DNA from 4 places in the Azonexus sp. GW821-FHT04F04 genome. Region 4 is predicted to be linked to each of the others. Evidence: riboswitches for the same ligand, from Rfam matches in the RefSeq annotation. Region 4 holds a riboswitch; each other region holds the start of a gene.
The links. A riboswitch is a leader RNA that binds a small molecule or an ion and turns the genes downstream of it on or off. The one in region 4 is predicted to bind cobalamin.
Positions count from the first base shown of each region.

Region 1: it holds a riboswitch for cobalamin, as region 4 does, so the genes downstream of both, AC07TV_RS21035 (ribonucleoside-diphosphate reductase subunit alpha) here and bluB (5,6-dimethylbenzimidazole synthase) in region 4, are expected to answer to the same signal.
Region 2: it holds a riboswitch for cobalamin, as region 4 does, so the genes downstream of both, AC07TV_RS14095 (ribonucleoside-diphosphate reductase subunit alpha) here and bluB (5,6-dimethylbenzimidazole synthase) in region 4, are expected to answer to the same signal.
Region 3: it holds a riboswitch for cobalamin, as region 4 does, so the genes downstream of both, AC07TV_RS01370 (TonB-dependent receptor domain-containing protein) here and bluB (5,6-dimethylbenzimidazole synthase) in region 4, are expected to answer to the same signal.

Region 1 covers NZ_JBWKSX010000016.1:5,635-10,710, reverse strand. The annotation lists gene AC07TV_RS21035 (ribonucleoside-diphosphate reductase subunit alpha) at 1-2,288, opposite strand, end outside; cobalamin riboswitch at 2,461-2,662, opposite strand; gene AC07TV_RS21030 (heavy metal sensor histidine kinase) at 2,899-4,314, opposite strand; gene AC07TV_RS21025 (heavy metal response regulator transcription factor) at 4,311-4,988, opposite strand.
Region 2 covers NZ_JBWKSX010000007.1:19,371-24,446, reverse strand. The annotation lists gene AC07TV_RS14095 (ribonucleoside-diphosphate reductase subunit alpha) at 1-2,136, opposite strand, end outside; cobalamin riboswitch at 2,298-2,499, opposite strand; gene AC07TV_RS14090 (3'-5' exonuclease family protein) at 2,628-4,004, shown strand; gene AC07TV_RS14085 (CreA family protein) at 4,016-4,477, shown strand; gene AC07TV_RS14080 (cupin domain-containing protein) at 4,479-4,847, shown strand; gene AC07TV_RS14075 (class I SAM-dependent methyltransferase) at 4,869-5,076, opposite strand, start outside.
Region 3 covers NZ_JBWKSX010000001.1:281,633-286,708, forward strand. The annotation lists gene AC07TV_RS01365 (FecCD family ABC transporter permease) at 1-871, opposite strand, end outside; gene AC07TV_RS01370 (TonB-dependent receptor domain-containing protein) at 878-2,698, opposite strand; cobalamin riboswitch at 2,807-3,013, opposite strand; gene AC07TV_RS01375 (hypothetical protein) at 3,129-3,326, shown strand; gene AC07TV_RS01380 (cell division protein ZapA) at 3,328-3,663, shown strand; RNA gene ssrS (6S RNA) at 3,697-3,875, shown strand; gene AC07TV_RS01390 (EVE domain-containing protein) at 3,919-4,371, shown strand; gene AC07TV_RS01395 (sulfite exporter TauE/SafE family protein) at 4,368-5,076, shown strand, end outside.
Region 4 covers NZ_JBWKSX010000008.1:121,302-126,377, reverse strand. The annotation lists gene AC07TV_RS15875 (Pvc16 family protein) at 1-257, shown strand, start outside; gene AC07TV_RS15870 (cobyric acid synthase) at 233-1,729, opposite strand; gene AC07TV_RS15865 (hypothetical protein) at 1,867-2,226, shown strand; cobalamin riboswitch at 2,362-2,550, shown strand; gene bluB (5,6-dimethylbenzimidazole synthase) at 2,591-3,346, shown strand; gene cbiB (adenosylcobinamide-phosphate synthase CbiB) at 3,343-4,257, shown strand; gene cobD (threonine-phosphate decarboxylase CobD) at 4,250-5,076, shown strand, end outside.

The DNA of each region.
Region 1 (5,076 bases), on a different contig from region 4:
ATGCTGGCCGAGACGCCGACGATGTTGGAAATGGTCGCCGTTGGCGCGATGGCGACGCAGTTGGAATTGCGCATGCCGTGGCGGGCGATGCGTTCCTTCAGGCCGGCCCAGTCGAGCGTTGAGTCACGGTTGAGTTCGACATGGCCGCCCCGCCCGGCTTCCAGCAAATCGATCGAATCGAGCGGCAGGATGCGCTGGGCCCACAGGCTGCCGGGGTAGCTCGAATAGCGGCCGCGCTCGCGGGCCAGTTCGGTCGATGCCCCGTAGGCGTGGTAGCAGACGGCTTCCATGGTCCGGTCGGCAAATTCGACGGCTTCCGGCGACGCGTAAGGCAGGCCGAGTTCGTACAGGCAATCGGCGAAACCCATGATACCGAGGCCGACCGGCCGGTGGCGGAGGTTGGCGTTGCGTGCCTTGGGCGTCGCGTAGAAATTGATATCGACGACGTTGTCGAGCATGCGCAAGGCGGTCTGCACGGTGCGCGCCAGCTTGGCCTGGTCGAGGGCGCCATCCTTGAGGTGGGCCAGCAGATTGACCGAGCCGAGATTGCAGACGGCGGTTTCCTCGTCCGAAGTGTTCAGCGTGATCTCGGTGCACAGGTTGGACGAATGCACGACGCCGACGTGCTGCTGCGGCGAGCGCAGGTTGCAGGCATCCTTGAAGGTGATCCAGGGATGCCCGGTCTCGAACAGCATGGTCAGCATCTTGCGCCAGAGCTGGACGGCGGGCAGCTTCTTGTGCAGCTTCAGTTTCCCGGCGGCAGCCTTGGCTTCATAGGCGACATACGCCGCTTCGAATTCGGCGCCGAACTTTTCATGCAGATCGGGCACATCGACCGGCGAGAACAGCGTCCATTCGCCGTGGTCGATAACCCGCTTCATGAACAGGTCGGGAATCCAGTTGGCGGTATTCATGTCGTGGGTGCGGCGCCGCTCGTCGCCAGTGTTCTTGCGCAGGTCGAGGAATTCCTCGATGTCGAGGTGCCAGGTTTCAAGATAGGCGCAGACCGCGCCTTTGCGCTTGCCGCCCTGGTTGACCGCGACCGCCGTGTCATTAACCACCTTGAGAAAGGGAATGACGCCCTGGCTCTGGCCGTTGGTGCCCTTGATCCGGCTGCCCAGCGAGCGCACCGGCGTCCAGTCGTTGCCCAGGCCACCGGCGTATTTCTGCAGCAGGGCGTTTTCCTTGATCGACTGGTAGATGCCTTCGAGATCGTCGGCCACCGTGGTCAGGTAGCACGACGATAGCTGCGAATGCAGCGTGCCGCTGTTGAACAACGTCGGCGTCGAGCACATGAAATCGAAGCTGGAAATCAGGTCGTAGAACTCGATGGCGCGGGCTTCGCGGTCGATTTCGTTCAAGGCCAGGCCCATCGCGACGCGCATGAAAAAAATCTGCGGCAGTTCGATGCGACGGCCGTCGATGTGCAGGAAATAACGGTCGTACAGCGTCTGCAGGCCGAGGTAGCCGAATTGCAGGTCGCGCTCGGGCTTCAGGGCGGTAGCCAGGCGCGGCAAATCGAAGGAGGCGAGGCGCGGGTCGAGCAGTTCGGCTTCGATGCCCTGGGCGATGAAATTGGGCAAATATTCGCTGTTGACAGCAGCAATCTCGCTCAACGACCGCGCTTCGCCGAGCACTTCGCGGCCAAGGCTGGCCAGCAGCAGGCGCGCCGTCACCTGGTTGTAGGCCGGCTCGCGTTCGATCAGGGTGCGCGCGGCGAGGATCAGCGCCTGGTGCACGTCAGCCAGCGGCACGCCGTCGTAAAGGTTGCGGATGGCGCTGTCGAGCACCCGTTCGGCATCCACCGCACTGCCCAGCCCGGCGCAGGCATCGGCGCACAGGCCGGCCAGTTCGGCGCGGTCGAGCGGCCGGCGCTGGCCGCCATCCAGAACGTGGATCAGCGGCGCGCCGGCCAGCGGCTGGGCGACCGAACGCTCGCTGGCCCGCCGTTCGCGGTAGAGCACGTAGGCCCGCGCCACGTCGTGCTCGCCGGAGCGCATCAGGGCCAGTTCGACCTGGTCCTGGATGTCCTCGATATGCACCGTGCCGCCATCCGGCATCCGCCGGGTCAGCGAACGGACGACCGCCTGCGTCAGGTGGGCCACGACGTCGCGCACCCGTGACGAGACGGCACTCTGGCTGCCTTCGACGGCGAGAAAGGCCTTGGTCAGCGCGACGGCGATCTTGTCGGCATCGAAGGCGACGACCGCGCCGTTGCGGCGGATGACTTGCAGGGCGGCGGCGGCGATTTCGCTGCCGGTGGATAAGCTCAGGACATTGGATGACAAGGCGATTCTCCGTATCGGGGGGCGGAGAATCGACGAGGCGCCCGGCCGCCAATCGGCGCGACCGACCGCAGCGCCCGCGGGCAGCAACCCGTGGTCGAATCGGTCAGGCGAACGAACGGCAAGAAAGACACGCAATAAACCTCTCGTCAGGGACACCCCGCCCCAAAACCATGAAAGAAAGTTCGTTGCGGCAGGTCTCCTGGCTCTCGGTTCAGCGCGCTCCACCTACCTTCCCGGACGCATCCAGTGGCATGTGTTGGCGAAGCGCTCGCCGATTACAGTTGCGGGGGCAGCCCCGGAATTCAGACCTTGCGGCCTGGCACCGGATTCCCGTTTTAATCCCCTTGCGGGGAACCTTCAACGGCTCGAAGTCTAGTTGGGGCATATCGGATATGTCAAGCGCGCGACCACTACATTTAGTACTCGAATACAAAAACACCACTACATGTAGTGGAGTTTCGAGGGCTTCGGCGAGTCAATTTGCAGGCTTGTTGCTCGTATCACTTCGGCTTGATTGCTCGGCATTGATTCTGTTGTGTTCGATTTTTCCTGGTTCCGATTTTTTCTCAACATGGCCTTGCAAAGGCGATCAGCATCTTTCCGTACCTCGCTAAGCAATTTGACTTTCAACTCCCGCAGGTAACGACAAGGTGAATTTCGTCATACCCTCCGTCGAGCTTACAGTGATGTCCCCGCCATGTGCAGCCAAGATAGAACGCGTGATTGCCAGCCCCAAGCCAGAACCCTCGGTTGTCCGCTGGCGAGAGCTATCAGCACGGTAAAAACGATCAAACAAGCGAGGCAAGTGCTCGGCTGGAATACTTGGCCCGGTGTTTTCAACGGCCAATTGAACCACCTCGTCGCGATGCATTTCGATTGCTACCGTTACCGTTCCACCGACCGGGGTATAGCGCAGCGCATTGGAGAGCAGATTGCTGATTGCCCGGCGCAGCATCAGACGGTCACCGGATACGGTGCCGTGCCCAACGACCGACAGGCGAATTTCCTTTTCCTCGGCCAGCAACCCGTAGAACTCCATCAATTCCGCAACCTCGTCGGCAAGTTCGAGTCGCTCCTGATGCGGGATGAGTTGCTTGTTCTCGGCCTTGGCCAGGAAAAGCATGTCGGCGATCGTCCGCGACAAGCGCTCGAACTCTTCGGCGTTGGACGCCAGAATGTCCCGATATTCGTCGGCCGATCTGGCGCGCGACAGCGTGACCTGGGTTTGGGTCAGCAAGTTGCTGACCGGCGTTCTCAGTTCATGGGCAAGGTCTGACGAGAAGTCCGACAGGCGCTGAAAGGACTCTTCCAGCCGCGACAGCATGTCGTTCAGGGTGCTCGCCAAGTCGCCCAGTTCAAGGGGAATAGCCTCGACTGGCAGACGGGTGTGCAACCGGTTGGCGGTGATCGCGGCAGCTTGACGCTTGATCGTCTGCAGCGGTGCCAGTCCGCGCCGGACGACAAACCATCCGAGCAGGCCCATGGCCAGCGTGGCCAGCAGCATGAACACCCACAGGGTTTGCCGGAAAGCGCCCATGAAATGTTCGTGATGCGATATTTCGGTGGCCACCACGACGGTATACGAGGATCCGGCCTGGCCTCCGGACGTCAAAGTGGCCGAAATGCCCCGCCATGGGAGACCATCGTCGGCGACCCATTTGATCGGGCGTCCACTACCGGTCGCCAGTCGATCGCTGAGCAATTCAGTGGGCAGAACAAGCCCTACATGGGCATCCAAGCGTTGCCGATTAGGTCCGACTACGGCAATGACCAAACCGTGATGCCCAGTCAAAGCCTCATCCAACTGTTTTGCCAGCGTCTCGCCACTTGGCGTGGCCAGCGCTTTCTCAAGAACATGCTTGGCCAACTCCATTTTGCCGGCCAGCACCTCGATGTCCTGCTCTTCGAAGTGTTGTTCCACCGAGCGCCCGATCAGCAACCCAAGCAGGAACAGCACGAATACCGACGCCAATGCAAACCACAAGGTTAGGTGAAGCGTCAGTGATCGACTCTGTGTTTGACTCAATCGGTAATCTCCAAAACGTAGCCCATGCCCCTGACCGTGCGCACCAGCTTCGGTTCGAAGCCTTCGTCAATCTTGACCCGCAGGCGTTTGATGGCGACTTCAATGACATTCGTGTCACTGTCGAAATTCATGTCCCAAACCTGGGAGGCGATCAATGAACGGGGCAACACCTCACCCTGGCGGCGCAGCAATAGTTCGAGCAAGGCGAACTCCTTGGCGGTCAGGTCGATACGTTTCCCCGCACGGGTCACCCGACGGCGCAGCAGATCGAGTTCAAGGTCAGCTGCACGCAGAAACTCCGACTCTTTTGCCTTCCCACCCCGCCGCAACAAGGTTCTGACACGGGCCAGCAACTCGGAAAAGGCAAACGGTTTGACCAGGTAGTCGTCCGCACCCAACTCCAGGCCCTTGACTCGGTCTTCCACTTGATCCCGGGCGGTCAGGAACAATACGGGCATCTCTTTCCCGGCCCGCCGAATTCCCTGCAACACCTGCCAGCCATCGATACCCGGCAGCATGACGTCGAGGATGGCCAGATCATGCGCCTCGGTCAGCGCCAAATGCAAGCCGTCCAGGCCGTTAGCCACCAGATCGACCACGAAGCCAGCCTCGACGAGACCTTGTTTCAGGTATATCCCGGTCTTTGGTTCATCTTCTACGACCAATATTTTCATGACGCTCTCCACCAACCGTTGGCTATCGTTGATGCATTTTGCGTCGGTTTCAGCATTGATCGCCCTAGATTACGCAAATGTAATCCGT
Region 2 (5,076 bases), on a different contig from region 4:
TGCTTCCAGCAAGTTGATTGAATCGAGCGGCAGGATGCCCTGATCCCACAAGCTGCCGGCAAAGCTCGAATACCGACCGCGCTCGCGGGCCAGTTCGCTCGATGCCGAATAGGCGTGGTAGCAGACGGCTTCCATGGTTTTGTCGGCGAAATCCACCGCCGCGGTCGACCCATAAGGCAAGCCGATTTCGTACAGGCAATCGGCGAAACCCATGATGCCGAGGCCGACCGGCCGATGCCGCAGGTTGGCGTTGCGCGCCTTGGGCGTGGCGTAAAAGTTGATGTCGACGACGTTGTCGAGCATGCGCAAAGCGGTGCTCACGGTGCGGGCCAGCTTGGCCTGATCCAAGGCGCCGTCCTTCAGATGCGCCAGCAGATTGACGGAGCCAAGGTTGCAGACGGCGGTTTCCTCGTCCGAGGTATTGAGCGTGATCTCGGTGCACAGGTTGCTCGAATGCACGACGCCGCAGTGCTGCTGCGGCGAGCGCAGGTTGCAGGCATCCTTGAAAGTGATCCACGGATGGCCGGTTTCGAACAGCATGGTCAGCATCTTGCGCCACAGCTGGACGGCGGGGATTTTCTTGTGCAGCTTGAGCCGGCCGGCGGCGGCCTGCACCTCGTAGCCGACGTAGGCCACCTCGAACTCGGCGCCGAATTTTTCGTGAAGATCGGGTACATCGACCGGTGAAAACAACGTCCATTCGGCGTTGTCCATCACCCGTTTCATGAACAGGTCGGGAATCCAGTTGGCCGTGTTCATGTCGTGCGTACGGCGGCGCTCGTCGCCGGTGTTCTTGCGCAAGTCGAGGAATTCCTCGATGTCGAGGTGCCAGGTTTCGAGATAGGCGCAGACGGCGCCTTTGCGCTTGCCGCCCTGGTTCACGGCGACCGCCGTGTCATTGACCACTTTCAGGAAAGGAATAACGCCCTGACTCTGGCCGTTGGTGCCCTTGATCCGGCTGCCCAGAGAGCGCACCGGCGTCCAGTCGTTGCCGAGGCCGCCGGCGTATTTCTGCAACAGCGCGTTTTCCTTGATGCTCTGGTAGATGCCGTCGAGATCGTCGGCGACGGTGGTCAGGTAGCACGACGACAGCTGCGAATGCAGCGTGCCGCTGTTGAACAGCGTCGGCGTCGAGCACATGAAATCGAAGCTGGAAATCAGGTCGTAGAACTCGATGGCGCGGGCTTCGCGGTCGATTTCGTTGAGCGCCAGGCCCATCGCGACGCGCATGAAGAAAATCTGCGGCAGTTCGATGCGGCGTCCTTCGATGTGCAGGAAATAGCGGTCATACAGCGTCTGTAGCCCAAGGTAGCCAAACTGCAGGTCGCGTTCCGGCTTGAGCGCGGCGGCCAGACGCAGCAGGTCGAAGCTGGCGAGGCGCGGGTCGAGCAACTCCGCGGCGATGCCCTGCTTGATGAAATTTGGCAAATATTCCGGGTTGACCGTGGCAAGCTCATCCAGCTTCACCGGCCGGCCGAGCACTTCGCGCCCCAGGCTGGCCAGCAACAGGCGGGCGGTGACCTGGTTGTAGGCTGGCTCGCGCTCGATCAGGGTGCGCGCGGCAAGGATCAGCGCCTGGTAAACGTCGGCCAGCGGCACCCCGTCGTAGAGATTTTTCAGGGCGCTATCAAAGATGGTTTTACCCGAAACCACGTCGCCAAGCCCGAAGCAGGCAGCTTCGCAATTCCTGAGCAGCAAGGCGCGATCAAGCGGCTGACGCACGCCGTTATCGAGCACATGGAGTTCGATAACAGCGGGCTCGTCCCCATGGCTGGCCGCCCGCTCACCGGCGCGGCGCTCGCGGTAAAGCACGTAGGCGCGGGCCACGTCATGCTCGCCAGCGCGCATCAACGCCAGTTCAACCTGATCCTGGATGTCCTCGATATGCACCGTGCCGCCGTCGGGCAGGCGGCGGGTCAGCGAATTGACCACCGTCTGCGTCAGGCGGGCGACGACCTCGCGCAGACGCGACGACACCGCGCTCTGGCTGCCCTCGACAGCAAGAAAGGCCTTGCTCAGCGCGACGGCGATCTTGTCGGCGTCGAAGGCAACGAGCGCGCCGTTGCGGCGGATGACTTGCAGAGCAGCAACCGCGAAGGCGTTAGCGGCTGAAAGAGACTGGACATTGGATGGCAAGGCGATTCTCCGTATCGGGGGGCGGAGAACCGAGTGCGTAACCGGCCGGCGCACGCGGACCAGCGCTGCGGAGACAAACCCGGCAACGACTGGACACGACGGACAAACAGCAATGGACCACGCAAAAAACCTCTCGTCAGGGACACCCCGCCCCAAAAACATGAAAGAAATTTGTCGTGGCAGGTCTCCTGGCTCTCGGTTCATTGCGTTTCACCCGCCTTCCCGGACGCATCCAGTGGCATGTGTTGGCGAAACGCTCGCCGATTACAGTTGCGGGGGCAGCCCCGGAATTCAGACCTTGCGGCCTGGCACCGGATTCCCGTTTTAATCCCCTGAAAGGGAACCATCAACAGCGCCGAGTCTAACGACGACGCATGCCATGGTCAACACCGGAACACTAAATAAGGCCTCAGTACTCACACCAGACACTACCGGTAGTGTTTTTTACCGGAACAGACGCCAGAGGATGCCGTCCGTGAGAAAATCCGTCCATGCGACCCCTAGCCTTCGTAGACCTCGAAACCACCGGCGCCACCGCCACCCATGACCGCATCACCGAAATCGGTATTGTCGAAGTCGATGCCGACGGTTCCGTGCGCGAATGGCAGCAGCTGGTCAATCCCGGCATGCGGATTCCGCCTTTCATCGAGCAACTGACCGGTATCAGCAACGACATGGTGGCCGATGCGCCGCCGTTCGAGGCTGTCGCCGCCGAAACCATGAAGCGCCTCGAAGGCCGGCTGTTCATTGCCCACAACGCGCGTTTCGACTATGGCTTTCTCAAGAACGAGTTCAAGCGCCTCGGCATCACGTTTCGCGCCTCGGTGTTGTGCACCGTCAAGCTGTCGCGCACCTTGTTTCCCGAGCACAAGCGGCACAATCTCGACAGCCTGATCGAGCGTCATGACCTGCAGGCCGAGGCCCGGCACCGGGCGCTGGCCGACGCGCAACTGATCCACCAGTTTTGGCAAAAAATCCACGTCGACCGCAGCATTCACGACATCGAAGCCGCGCTCAAGGCGCAGAACGCCCACCCCAGCCTGCCACCGCATCTCGACGCCGGGATCATCGATGAATTGCCCGAAGGCCCCGGCGTTTATCTGTTTTACGGTGAAAACAATCTGCCGCTCTATGTCGGCAAGGCCAAGGACATCCGCCAGCGCGTGCTCTCGCATTTTGCTGGCGACCACAGCGCTGCCAAGGAAATGGAACTCGCCCAGCAGGTCAAGCGCATCGACTGGGTCGAAACGGCTGGTGAAATTGGCGCGCTGCTCAAGGAATCGGCGCTGGTCAAGCAATTGCAGCCAAGTCACAACCGCCAATTGCGCAAGAACGACGAGGCCTGCACATGGACGCTGGTCGACGAGGGCGAAGGCTGGCTGCGCCCGCAACTCATGGCCCTGGCCGATATCGATGCCGGCCTGACCAGTGCCTGCTACGGCCTGTTCAAGACCACAAAAGAAGCCAACAAGGTGCTGCAAGCACTGGCCCAGTCGCACAATCTGTGCGATGTGCTGCTCGGGCTGGAAAAAGTAAAACCCGGCAAACCGTGCTTCGGCCACCAGATCCGCCGTTGCAAGGGGGCCTGCATTGGCGCCGAACCCTACGCCAAACATACAGTTCGTCTGATCTCGGCGCTCGTCGGCCTCAAGCTCGTCGCCTGGCCCTTCGCCGGCCCGGGGCTGTTTCGCGAGGGCGACCAAATCCACCTGATCGAAGGCTGGCGCTACCTCGGCAGCGCCGCCTCGGACGAAGAACTGCACGCCCTGCTCGACAGCCCGCGCCCGGCCTTTGACCGCGACATCTACAAAATCCTCACAAAATACGTCGGCAAGCTGATTCCGTTATCATCGAGCCGACCATCCTGAACGGAACCATCATGAAAACCGCCGCCCTTGTTATCGCCACCCTCTCGGCTTTCTCCCTGCCCACCGTCGCCGAAGAAATCGGCTGCTCGACAACGACCTGGAAACTGATCGGAGCCAATCACCGGGTCTGCATTTACGCCTACGACGACCCGAAGATTCCCGGTGTGACCTGCCACGTCAGCCAGGCCCGCACCGGTGGCGTCAAGGGCAGCTTCGGGCTGGCCGAAGATCCGTCGCAGTTCTCGCTGGCCTGCCGCCAGATCGGCCCGATCACCCTGCCCCCCAAGCTGTCGGAAGACGAAATCGTGTTCAGCAACGACACCTCGATTTTCTTCAAGGAAACCGATGTCCATCGCTTCTTCGACCACAAGCGCAACGTCCTGATTTACATGGCGATCAGCCGCAAGATCATCGAAGGCGCCCCGGCCAATGCCATCTCGACCGTGCCGATCCAGCCGTGGGGCGGCAAGTAAGGTGAAAACCTCGCGCGACGCGATCAGCCCCTACATCACCAAGGACGGCTCGGAAATCCGCGAATTGCTGCACCCGGCCCACCACGGCGCGCGAAACCAGAGTCTGGCCGAAGCGCTGGTGCCGGCCGGCTGCACGACCTTGCTGCATCGCCATGAAGTGACCGAAGAGATTTACCACGTCACCGGCGGCACGGGAATCATGACACTGGGCGCTGAAAAATTCCCGATCGGCCCCGGCGACAGCGTGCTGATCCCGCCCGGGACGCCGCATTGCGTGGTGAATACGGGGGAAGCGACGCTGGTCATTCTGTGTTGCTGTGCGCCGGCTTATTCGCACGAGGATACGATTTTGCTGGCGGAGTCGGCTTAGGAAATACGCCGCCTGTTGGCGTCAGCCCGCCTTCTTCAACCATTCCGGCAGTGTCGCCGAAAGCTGACTCCCCTCGCCTACCAGTTCAGGCCGCTCCCCGACAAACAGGTAATACGGTGCCTGAACGCCCGGCAGATAGGGAACCGGTGCCCGCAGCTCAGCCGAAAACTGCTCGACGAACATTCGCCTGAGCATGGCCAGGTGCTCTCCCGACAAATGCACGCCGTCA
Region 3 (5,076 bases), on a different contig from region 4:
TGTCGGCCAGCACAAGCAACGAACCGCCGGCCAGCACCGAGGCCGGCAACAGCAAACGCTGGTCGTTGCCGGTGGCCAGCCGCACCAGATGCGGCACGACGAGGCCGACGAAACCAATCGAGCCGGCCGTCGTCACCGAGGCGGCGGTAGCCAGCGAGGCGAGCAGATAGATGGCGTAGCGCAGCCGACCGACCGCAACACCCAGCGCCTGCGCCTGCATCAGGCCACGTGACAGCAAATTCAGTTCGCGGGCGAAGGGCATGGCCAGCACCAATGCCACGGCCAGTGCGGCAAAGGCCGGCCACCACTGGGCGCTCTGCCCGAGGTCGCCCATTAGCCAGAACAACATGCCGCGCAGCTTGTGCTCGTCGGCGATGCTCAACATCAGCGCGACCAGCGCGCCGCAACCGGCGGCGACGATGACGCCGGTCAGCAGCAGGCGGGTCTGCGTCCAGCTCCCGTCGCCGTGCGCCAGCCCGAAAACCAGCAACATCGCGGCGAAGGCGCCGACAAAGGCCAGCCCATCGACGCCGAGAACCGGCAAGCCAAGCAGCATGGCGAACATCGCCCCGACCCCGGCGCCGCCGGAGATGCCCAGCACGTAAGGATCGGCCAGCGGATTACGGAGCAAAACCTGCATCAGCGCGCCAGCCAGGGCGAGCAGCCCGCCGCAGGCAAAGCCGGCCAAGGCGCGCGGCAGGCGAAGCTGCAGCACGACATCGCCGGCCCCGCCTTCACTGCCCAGCAGCGCAGCCAGCACTTCACCGTAGGAAACCTTGAAACTACCCACTGTCAACGCCAGCCCGATACTCGCCACGGCCAGAAGGCCGAGGCTGGCGAGAATCAGGAAGGCGCGGTGACGGGTGGGCATGAATTGTTACTTCGGACTGTAGCGGATACCGACGAAGGCGTTCATGCCCGGCGTGGCATAGGTGTCGGCCAACACGTACTCTCGGTCGAACAGATTGTTGACCCGGGCGAAAACCGACCAGTCCTTGGCAAATCGATAGGCTCCATAGAGGTTGGTGAGCGAATAACCGCCCAACTTCTTGGCCGGCTGGCCGAAAGGATAATCCATGCGGTCGTCGCTGACCTGTTCCTCGACGCGCCATTCCCAGGCGCCATGCGTTTTGCCGATGGCTGCGGCGACGCGATTCTGCGCGCGGCGGGCCAGACGAAGATCGGTGTCCAGATCCTTGGCGTCCAGATAGTCGTAACTGGCCTGAACGTTGAGGCCGGCAAGCACGCCCTCGTAGGCCAGGGTGATGCCTTCCAGTCGCGCGCTGCCGACGTTGCTCGGCGTATTGGTCCACACGATCAGGTTTTCGACGCGATTCAGATACCAGGTCAGCGAAACGTGCTGTGTACCGGTTTCGAAATGCAAGGCCGCTTCGCGGTTGCGGGCATTTTCCGGCACAAGGTTGGGGTTGCCGTGATAGCCAAAACTCAGGGGGTAGTAGAGGTCGTTGAAGGTCGGTGCCTTGAAGGCGGTGCCGTAACCCACGTTGGCACGCCAGTTGCGCGAGAAGCGATAGCCGTAGGCCAGCGAGCCGGTCGTCTTTTCGCCGAACTGCGAATTGTCGTCGCGGCGCAGGTTGGCCTGCAGGCGGTGCGCTTCGTAGCCAAACGTCCAGCCACCGAGCAGGGAATTGTTGGTTCGTTCGCGGACGGCGTAGGCGGCCGTGGTGTCGACCTCCTGTTCCAGGCGCTCGGCGGCGAGCAGGAAATTGCCAAACCGGGTGCGCAGATCGTTTTGCCAGGAATATTGGCGCTGATCAGTCCGGAAATTGCTGTTTCGCAACCCGTTCTTGATGTCATCGGAATCATCGGCGCTCGTCCCGACAGTGACCGTGCTGGTCCAGTTTTCAGTCAGCGCGTTTTTTATGAACGCATTCATGCTGCTCACGCTGTTCCGGTTACGCCAGTCGACCGTTGCGCCGCTGCCGTCGTACTTGCTTTCCCCGTCGCTGTAAAAGAAATTGATGCCGGCTTCATGGCCCTTGGCAAAGCTGTAGGCCAGCCGGCCGCTCAGGCTGTTCATCCAGAAACCGTCGCGATCCTTGTTGGCTGTGGCGGTCCACGGCTTGCTGTTGAAACCGGCAGTCGAATGGGTGGCCGCATTCAGTGCGTAACGCCAGCCGTTCTGCGCGCCAGAAAATCCACCGGAGGCCGAGGCGGTATCGTAAGAGCCAGCGCCCACTTCGCCATAAAAGCGGAGAGGTCCGTCACTTTGGCGAGTGAATACCTGAATGACCCCGCCGATGGCATCGCTGCCATAGAGCGATGAGGCCGGGCCGCGGACGATTTCGATACGCTCGATCTGGCTAGCTGGGATGCGATTCCATGAAGCGCTGCCCGAAGTGGCCGATCCCATGCGCATGCCATCCACCAGCAGCAACACATGGGCGCCGCTTGTGCCGCGCATGTACAGCGATGAGCTGGCACCGAAGCTGCCGTTGACCGAAAATTCGATGCCCGGTTGCCGCGACAGAATTTCTTCGAGGCTCGATTGGCCGGCCGCATCAATGGTTTCGCGTTCGATCACGGAAACATCCGACAACTGTTCCGCGACGCGCATTTCCTGACGCGTTGCAGTGATCAGAATGGGGTCAAGTGCGGCGAGCTGGTCGACGGCGAAAGCCGCAGGGGCAAAAGACAAGGCCAGCAGCGCGGCCATTGGTTTCAAACGTGGATACATGGTTTTCCTTTTCCCGGCGGGCGTCCCCGCATGCCGGAAGAGCATTGAAAAGGAAGTGCGAGGGGAGAAGGGCTGGTTGCGTTAACCCGCACCACACCCCCGTGGCACTTCCGCTTTTTGTCTCAGGCCGGTATCCGGGCTCACAAGTCTTGACGTATCGCCTTCCCAGGTTGGCACCCAGTGGCATGTTGATACGCCCGCACTTGCTTACCGTTGCGGGGGCAGCAGCGGATTTGTCTCGTTGGAGACGCACCGCTTTCCCGTTTAACTGCGTTTGGAGAAACCTTACGCAGCACCTGACACGGCGCGCATTCTACATTCATTCGTGCTGCAGCGCATCAGGCGGCATGCTGGTGTTTGCTATAAACCACTTTTAGAATAATGGCTTAGTCCTTGACCACGCGGCGTTTTTCCCTCTATAGTTCGTCGCATGAATGTGGAACTCGAAACGCTAGAAGCCAAAATCGAACAGGTTGTCGCACTGGTTCATCAGTTGCGCGCCGAGAATGAGGTTTTGAAGAACCAGATGACCGCGGCCGAGGCTGAACGGCTGCATCTGCGGCAGACGATGACGGTCGCCCGCGAGCGACTTGAAGGTCTGATGGACAAGATTCCCGAGGATGTCTGAGATGAGTGGCGAGCCGAATTTCCTCGACGTCAAGATCATGGGTCGCGAATACCGCGTCGCCTGCACGCCAGAAGAGCGTGATGCCCTGCTCTCGGCGGTTGATCTGGTCGACAACAAAATGCGTGACATCGCGCAGCGCACCAAGAACACCATCGCCGAACGCGTCGCCGTCATGGCTGCCCTGAACATTGCCCACGAGCACCTTTCCGGGGCTGCCGGCGGGGCTGGAAAAGAGTTCTCGGAAGCAGTTGATACTTCCGAAACGAAGCGTAGAATCGGTGACATGGGAGCACGACTTGATGCCGTGCTTGCGCCCCAGCAGCAACTGGACCTGTAGTCGGTTCTGCTGACCCCGGCGCCGCCCGCCGAGCGTCCCCTGCGGTGTTTGTTAAGGCCATACATTCCTTGAACCAATGCTAATTGGCATCGGTTGCGGACCATCAATCCGCTGTTGTGCGCGCTCCCAGTGAGCGTGCCTGATGCGGAAGGAATGCGACCACTCTGGACCCAGGTTCAGGATGCCGGCCTGACGGCACTTGCGGGGGCCTTTTTTTTGCCCTCGAAATTACCTGAACGCATGCAATATTGGCTGATGAAATCGGAGCCGGACGAGGTTTCCATCGACGACCTCGCTGGCGCGCCGGGACAGGCGTTTCCGTGGTTCGGTGTACGCAACTATCAGGCGCGAAATTTCATGCGCGATGCGATGCAGGTCGGTGACCTTGCCTTCTTTTACCACTCCAGTTGCGCCGAACCGGGCATTGCCGGCATTTGCGAAGTATGTTCCGAGCCTTATCCGGACGAGACGCAGTTTGCTACGGTCAACCGGTATTTTGACCCAAAATCGAAACCGGAAAATCCGCGCTGGTGGCTGCGCGATGTCCGGTTCGTCAGCAAGTCGCACCTGATTCCGCTGGCCAAACTGCGCGGTTATCCGGAGCTTGCCAACATGCGCCTCCTTGCCCGCGGCAACCGCCTGTCGATCATGCCGGTCACGCCCGACGAGTGGGCATTCATCAACCGTCTCATGGCAGATAACTCATGACAATCTGGTGGCTGGCCTATCCCCTGCTGGGAATCTTCGGCGGCTTCGTTGCCGGTCTGTTCGGCGTTGGCGGCGGGCTGACCCTCGTCCCGTTCATGTACATGCTGTTCGTCGCCCAGAACTTCCCGCCGGAGCATGTCATGCATCTGGCGCTCGGTACCTCGATGGCGACCATCGTTTTCACGTCCATTTCCAGCATGCGCGCCCACCATGCGCATGGCGCGGTGCGTTGGGATGTTGTCCGCAATCTGGCGCCGGGTCTGGTGCTTGGGACTTTTGCTGGCTCGCTGGTCGCTGGTCAGGTGCCGACCGGGCCGATGACGGTGATTTTTGTCGTCATCGTTTATTACGCCTCGATCCAGATGATCCTCGATTTCAAGCCGCAAGCCCACCGGCAACTGCCCGGACCGGCCGGATTGTTTGCTGTCGGGGGCGCTATTGGGGGCGTGTCGAGTCTGGTTGCTGCGGGGGGCGGTTTTCTATCGGTGCCGTTCATGCTGTTCTGTAATGTTGCCATCCACTCGGCGGTTGGCACCTCGTCGGCGCTCGGTTTTCCGATTGCCCTGGCTGGCGCCATCGGCTACATCGTTGCTGGTTGGAGTGACACTGGTTTGCCCAATTATTCGCTGGGCTACATATACCTTCCGGCTTTCGTCGGCATCGTCGTGATGAGCATCCTGATGGCGCCGGTCGGCGCCAAACTGG
Region 4 (5,076 bases):
ACGATCCGCTGAGCGGCGCCCCGGCCCCGGCCATTCATTTTCTCGTGCTGGCCAGCACCAATCTGGATGGCGAGACGATCAGCGCCCTCGAGTCCGCCCGCCGGTCGCTGCTCGAAACCCCGGTTTTCGAGGTTGGCAACGGTCGGGTCAGCGTCATGCCGGCCACCCTGAGCACCAGCGAACTGACCGACCTGTTCACCGCCGCCGCTATCCCGCTACGGCTTTGCCTGGCTTATACGCTGCGTTCGACGGGCTGAGATTCAAAGCCGCCCGGAAGCAGATCGGCCATTTTTTTCCAATCCAGCGCGGCCTCGACCGAGTCGGCCAGACGTTCAAGATCGGCCTCGCGCCGGGCGGCGAAATCGACCTGCTCGGTTTCCTGCATGCCGGCCCAGGCGAGCAAGGCGGTCAGCGCTTCCGGGTGATCGAAAACGCCGTGACAATAGGTTGCGAAGACCTGGTTGTCGGGGGAAATGGCACCGTCGGGCACGCCATCCGCCAGCTGAACGGCGCTTTGCGCCAAGCCGGTGCCGCGCGTCACGCCGAGGTGAATCTCGTAGCCTGTCATCGCTGGCTGGCCGGGAAGCGACAAGTGACCACTCACATTTCGTAGCTGCTTCTCGGCTTCGAGCGTCGTTTCCACATCCAGCACGCCCAGCCCCGGCGTGCTGCCCGGCTGGCCTTCCAGCCCCTGCGGATCGTGGATCAATTGGCCCAGCATCTGGTAGCCGCCGCATAGGCCGACCACCTTGCCGCCATAACGCAGATGCTTGTGAATGGCCGCCGCCCAGCCCTTTTCGCGCAGCCAGTCGATATCGGCACGGACAGCCTTGGAACCGGGCAGAACGATCAGGTCGGCCGCCGGCGCCGTTTCGCCCGGGCCGATCCAGCGGAAATCGACTTCCGGGTGCAGGCGTAATGGGTCAAGGTCGTTGTGGTTGGAAACACGCGGGTAAGCCGGCGCGATGACTTTCAATTTTGGCGTTTTTTCCCGGTCGACCGTGGCAGTCGCGATGGCGTCCTCGGCATCGAGCATCAGGCCGTGCAAATAAGGCAAAACACCGAGAACCGGCTTGCCGGTCCGCTCTTCCAGCCAGGTCAGGCCCGATTCAAGCAGCGCGATGTCGCCGCGAAAACGGTTGATGACGAAGCCCTTGACCCGCGCCTGCTCGGTCGGCGACAGCAGCTCCAGCGTGCCGACGAGATGGGCGAAAACCCCGCCCCGATCGATGTCGGCAACGATGATCACCGGGCAATCGACCGCCTCGGCAAAACCCATGTTGGCGATGTCGCGGTCGCGCAAATTGATCTCGGCCGGCGACCCGGCCCCCTCGACCACCACGCAGTCGTAAGCCGCCGTTAGCCGCGCCCACGACTCGAGTACCGCCCCCATCGCCCGCGGCTTGTACTCGTGATAGGCCTTGGCATCAAGGTCGAAAGCCACCTTACCATGAATGATGACCTGCGCCTTCTTGTCCGTCGTCGGCTTCAACAACACCGGATTGAAATCGGTATGCGGCGCCAGCCCGCAAGCCAGCGCCTGCAACGCCTGCGCCCGCCCGATCTCGCCACCATCCACCGTCACCGCCGAATTCAGCGCCATGTTCTGCGGCTTGAACGGCGCGACACGCACGCCCCGACGCTGCAGGATGCGGCACAAGGCGGCAACCAGCGTCGTCTTGCCGGCATCGGAAGTGGTCCCTTGGACCATGAGGAAGGAACAGGGCATGGATCGTGTCAAAAATGAAAGCTGGGATTATCCCGGATTAGTGCACTGTCCGGACCTTGCGTAATCCGTACGCGAGGCATTAAATGCCATTAGACTTAAGGCGCCAGCACCAGACAAAATCAATTGGCCCCACATCAATGGAACGGCTTACCTTCTTCCCGATTGCGATCATCACCGCGCTCATTTCCATCCGACTCAATCTGACCTACGTTGGATTCGCCATGTTGATTGGCCTGGTATTGCCGATCACATTGCTGGTGCGCAGGAAGGAAACTTACGCCTCCGCAATGCCCGGCTACGCATTTGTAGTGGTTGGGCTGGTGATAACACTCATTGCGTATTTGGTTTGCCTTCATTACGGCATTTCATTTGAAGCCTTGGACCAGGATAGGTCATTTTCCAGAGTTGTCCGTCGACTGCCGTATTTTGGCTTGACGTTCCTGAGCGCGGGAATTACAGCACTTGCCATATTTCTTGTCCGACGGTTGCGTGGCTGAACCGCCCTCCATCGCCTTACCCCACCCCCACCTGCTATCCTTCGCCCTTTAGATCTCTCGGTGCCGTTTGCGGCGCTTTCACAAATTGTCCCTGACGCGAAGACGAGCCGAAGACAGTGCATCTGCACGGCGAGGCGTAATCGACAAAGTCGGGGGCATTTTGTGAAAGCGCCGAAACGGAGAATCGGGAAGGCGGTGTGATCCCGCCACGTGCCCAACGCTGTGAGGGGGACGGATGCACAATGGCCACTGCGAGCAAACGCGGGAAGGCGTGCATTCCGGAAGAACCCAAGTCAGAAGACCGGCCGGGAGATGATTGCGGGCTGCGTGGACGGCAGCCTTTGTTTTTCCAGAAGGGGACTCCATGGAAAACCCATCCGCGCCGCAGGCGCAAGCTTTTTCCGACGTCGATCGGGCGGCGGTTTATCAGGCCATTTTCAGTCGGCGCGATGTGCGCGGCCAGTTTTTGCCGACGCCGGTGCCCGACGATTTGCTCGCCCGCGTGCTGATGGCGGCGCATCATGCGCCGTCGGTCGGTTTCATGCAGCCGTGGAATTTTTTGCTGGTGAAATCGGATGCGGTGAAGCAACGCGTCCATAACGTTTTTGCCGAGGCCAACAACGAAGCGGCGCTGATGTTCCCGAACGAGAAGCGCGAGATTTACAGCCAGCTCAAGTTGCAGGGCATTCTCGAAGCACCGATCAATCTGTGCATCACCTGCGACCGTTCTCGCAGCGGGCCGGTGGTGCTCGGCCGCACGCACATGCCGACCATGGACCTCTACAGCAGCGTGTGCGCCGTGCAGAACCTCTGGCTGGCGGCGCGGGCCGAGGGGCTGGGCGTCGGCTGGGTGAGCATCTTTCACGAGAAAGCGCTGCAGGACGCGCTCGGCATTCCGCACCACATCGTGCCGATTGCCTATTTGTGTATCGGCTACGTCAGCCATTTCAACAACAAGCCGGAGCTGGAAAAGGCGGGCTGGCTGCCGCGTCTGCCGATCAACGATCTGGTCTATTTCGAGCAGTGGGGCGACTCCGATTTTGGGCAAAATTTCCCGTTGACCGTGGCATTGGCCAAAATGCAGTCCGACATTCAGGAAAAGGGCGTATTCCCGGCATGACGCTCACGTTTGACGCCTACGCCATGCCGCTGGCTGCCCTGAGCGCGGTTTTGCTCGACCGCCTGCTTGGCGAGGTCTCGCACTTTCACCCGCTGGTCGGCTTCGGCAATCTGGCCTCGGCCATCGAAAAACGGCTCAACCGGCGCTCGCTGGCCGGCGGCGTGCTGGCCTGGCTGCTCGCCGTCGGGCCGTGGGTGGCGCTGGCGTTCTGGTTGCGGCCGCTGGCGCCGTTTGCCGTCGATGTCGTCCTGCTCTATTTCGCCATCGGTGCGCAGAGCCTGTGCGAGCATGCCGAGGCCATCGCCAAACCCTTGCAGGAAGGCCGGCTCGACGAGGCCCGGCAACGCGTCGGCTGGATCGTTTCGCGCGAAACTTCTGCGCTCGACGAATCCGGCGTCGCCAAGGCCGGCGTCGAATCGGTGCTGGAGAACGGCAACGATGCCATCTTCGGTACGCTATTCTGGTTCGCCCTGCTCGGCGGGCCGGGCGCCGTGCTGTTCCGGCTGGCCAACACGCTCGACGCGATGTGGGGCTACCGCACCGAGCGTTTCAACCTGTTCGGGCGCTTCGCCGCGCGCTTTGACGATGCCTTGAATTTCATTCCCGCCCGCCTGACCGCCCTGACCTACGCCGTGCTCGGCCAGACGCGCAACGCGCTGGCCTGCTGGCGGGCGCAGGCGCCGGGCTGGGACAGCCCGAATGCCGGTCCGGTCATGTCGGCCGGCGCCGGCAGCCTCGGCGTGCTGCTCGGCGGCGCGGCGATTTATCATGGCCAGGAAGAAATCCGCCCGCCGCTCGGCGCTGGCCCGGCGCCCGTCGCCGCCGACCTCAGCCGGGCGATCAGCCTGATCCAGCGCAGCCTGTGGCTGTGGCTGGCCACCTTTTTCGTGATTGGATTCGTCAATGCTTGAACACGGTGGCGGCCTGCGCAAAGCCGCGGCGCACTACAACATCCCGCTGGAAAACTGGCTGGATCTGTCGACTGGCATCAACCCGGCAGGTTGGCCGGTACCACCGCTCTCGGCCGATTCCTGGCAGCGTCTGCCCGAGGAAAACGATGGTCTGGAAGCCGCTGCCGCGGCCTATTACGGCAACGCCAACCTGTTGGCCGTCGCCGGTTCGCAAGCCGCCATCCACTGGCTACCGGCCCTGCTGCCGCGGGCCATGGTGGCCTGCATTTCGCCGATTTACAGCGAGCACCCCCAAGCCTGGCAGCGCGCCGGGCACAAGGTGCGTTTCCTGCAGAACGCCATGCTGCCGCGCGCGCTGGCCGTCGCGACGCCCTACGTACTGCTCTGCAACCCGAACAACCCGACGGCTGATCGCCACCCGCGCGAGATCGCCATCGATGCCGCCCAGCAGCTCAAAAAACGTGGCGGCTGGCTGATCATCGACGAAGCCTTCATGGACCCGACGCCGGCAGAGAGCCTGACGCCGTTGGCCGGCACCGAGGAAGCGCCCAACCTCATCGTGCTGCGTTCGATCGGCAAGTTCTTCGGGCTGGCCGGGGCACGTGTCGGTTTCGTCTTCGCCGCGCCCGACATCCTGAACCGGATGAACGAGGCGATGGGACCATGGACGGTGAGCGGCCCAGCCCGCGAAGTCACCCGGCTGGCGCTGCAGGATACCGCCTGGCAAGCCGCCGCCCGGCCCCGACTGATCGCCGCCGGGGAACGTCTGCACCAACTGCTGGCGCCACTCGGCGAGGTCAAATCGACGGCCTTATTCGC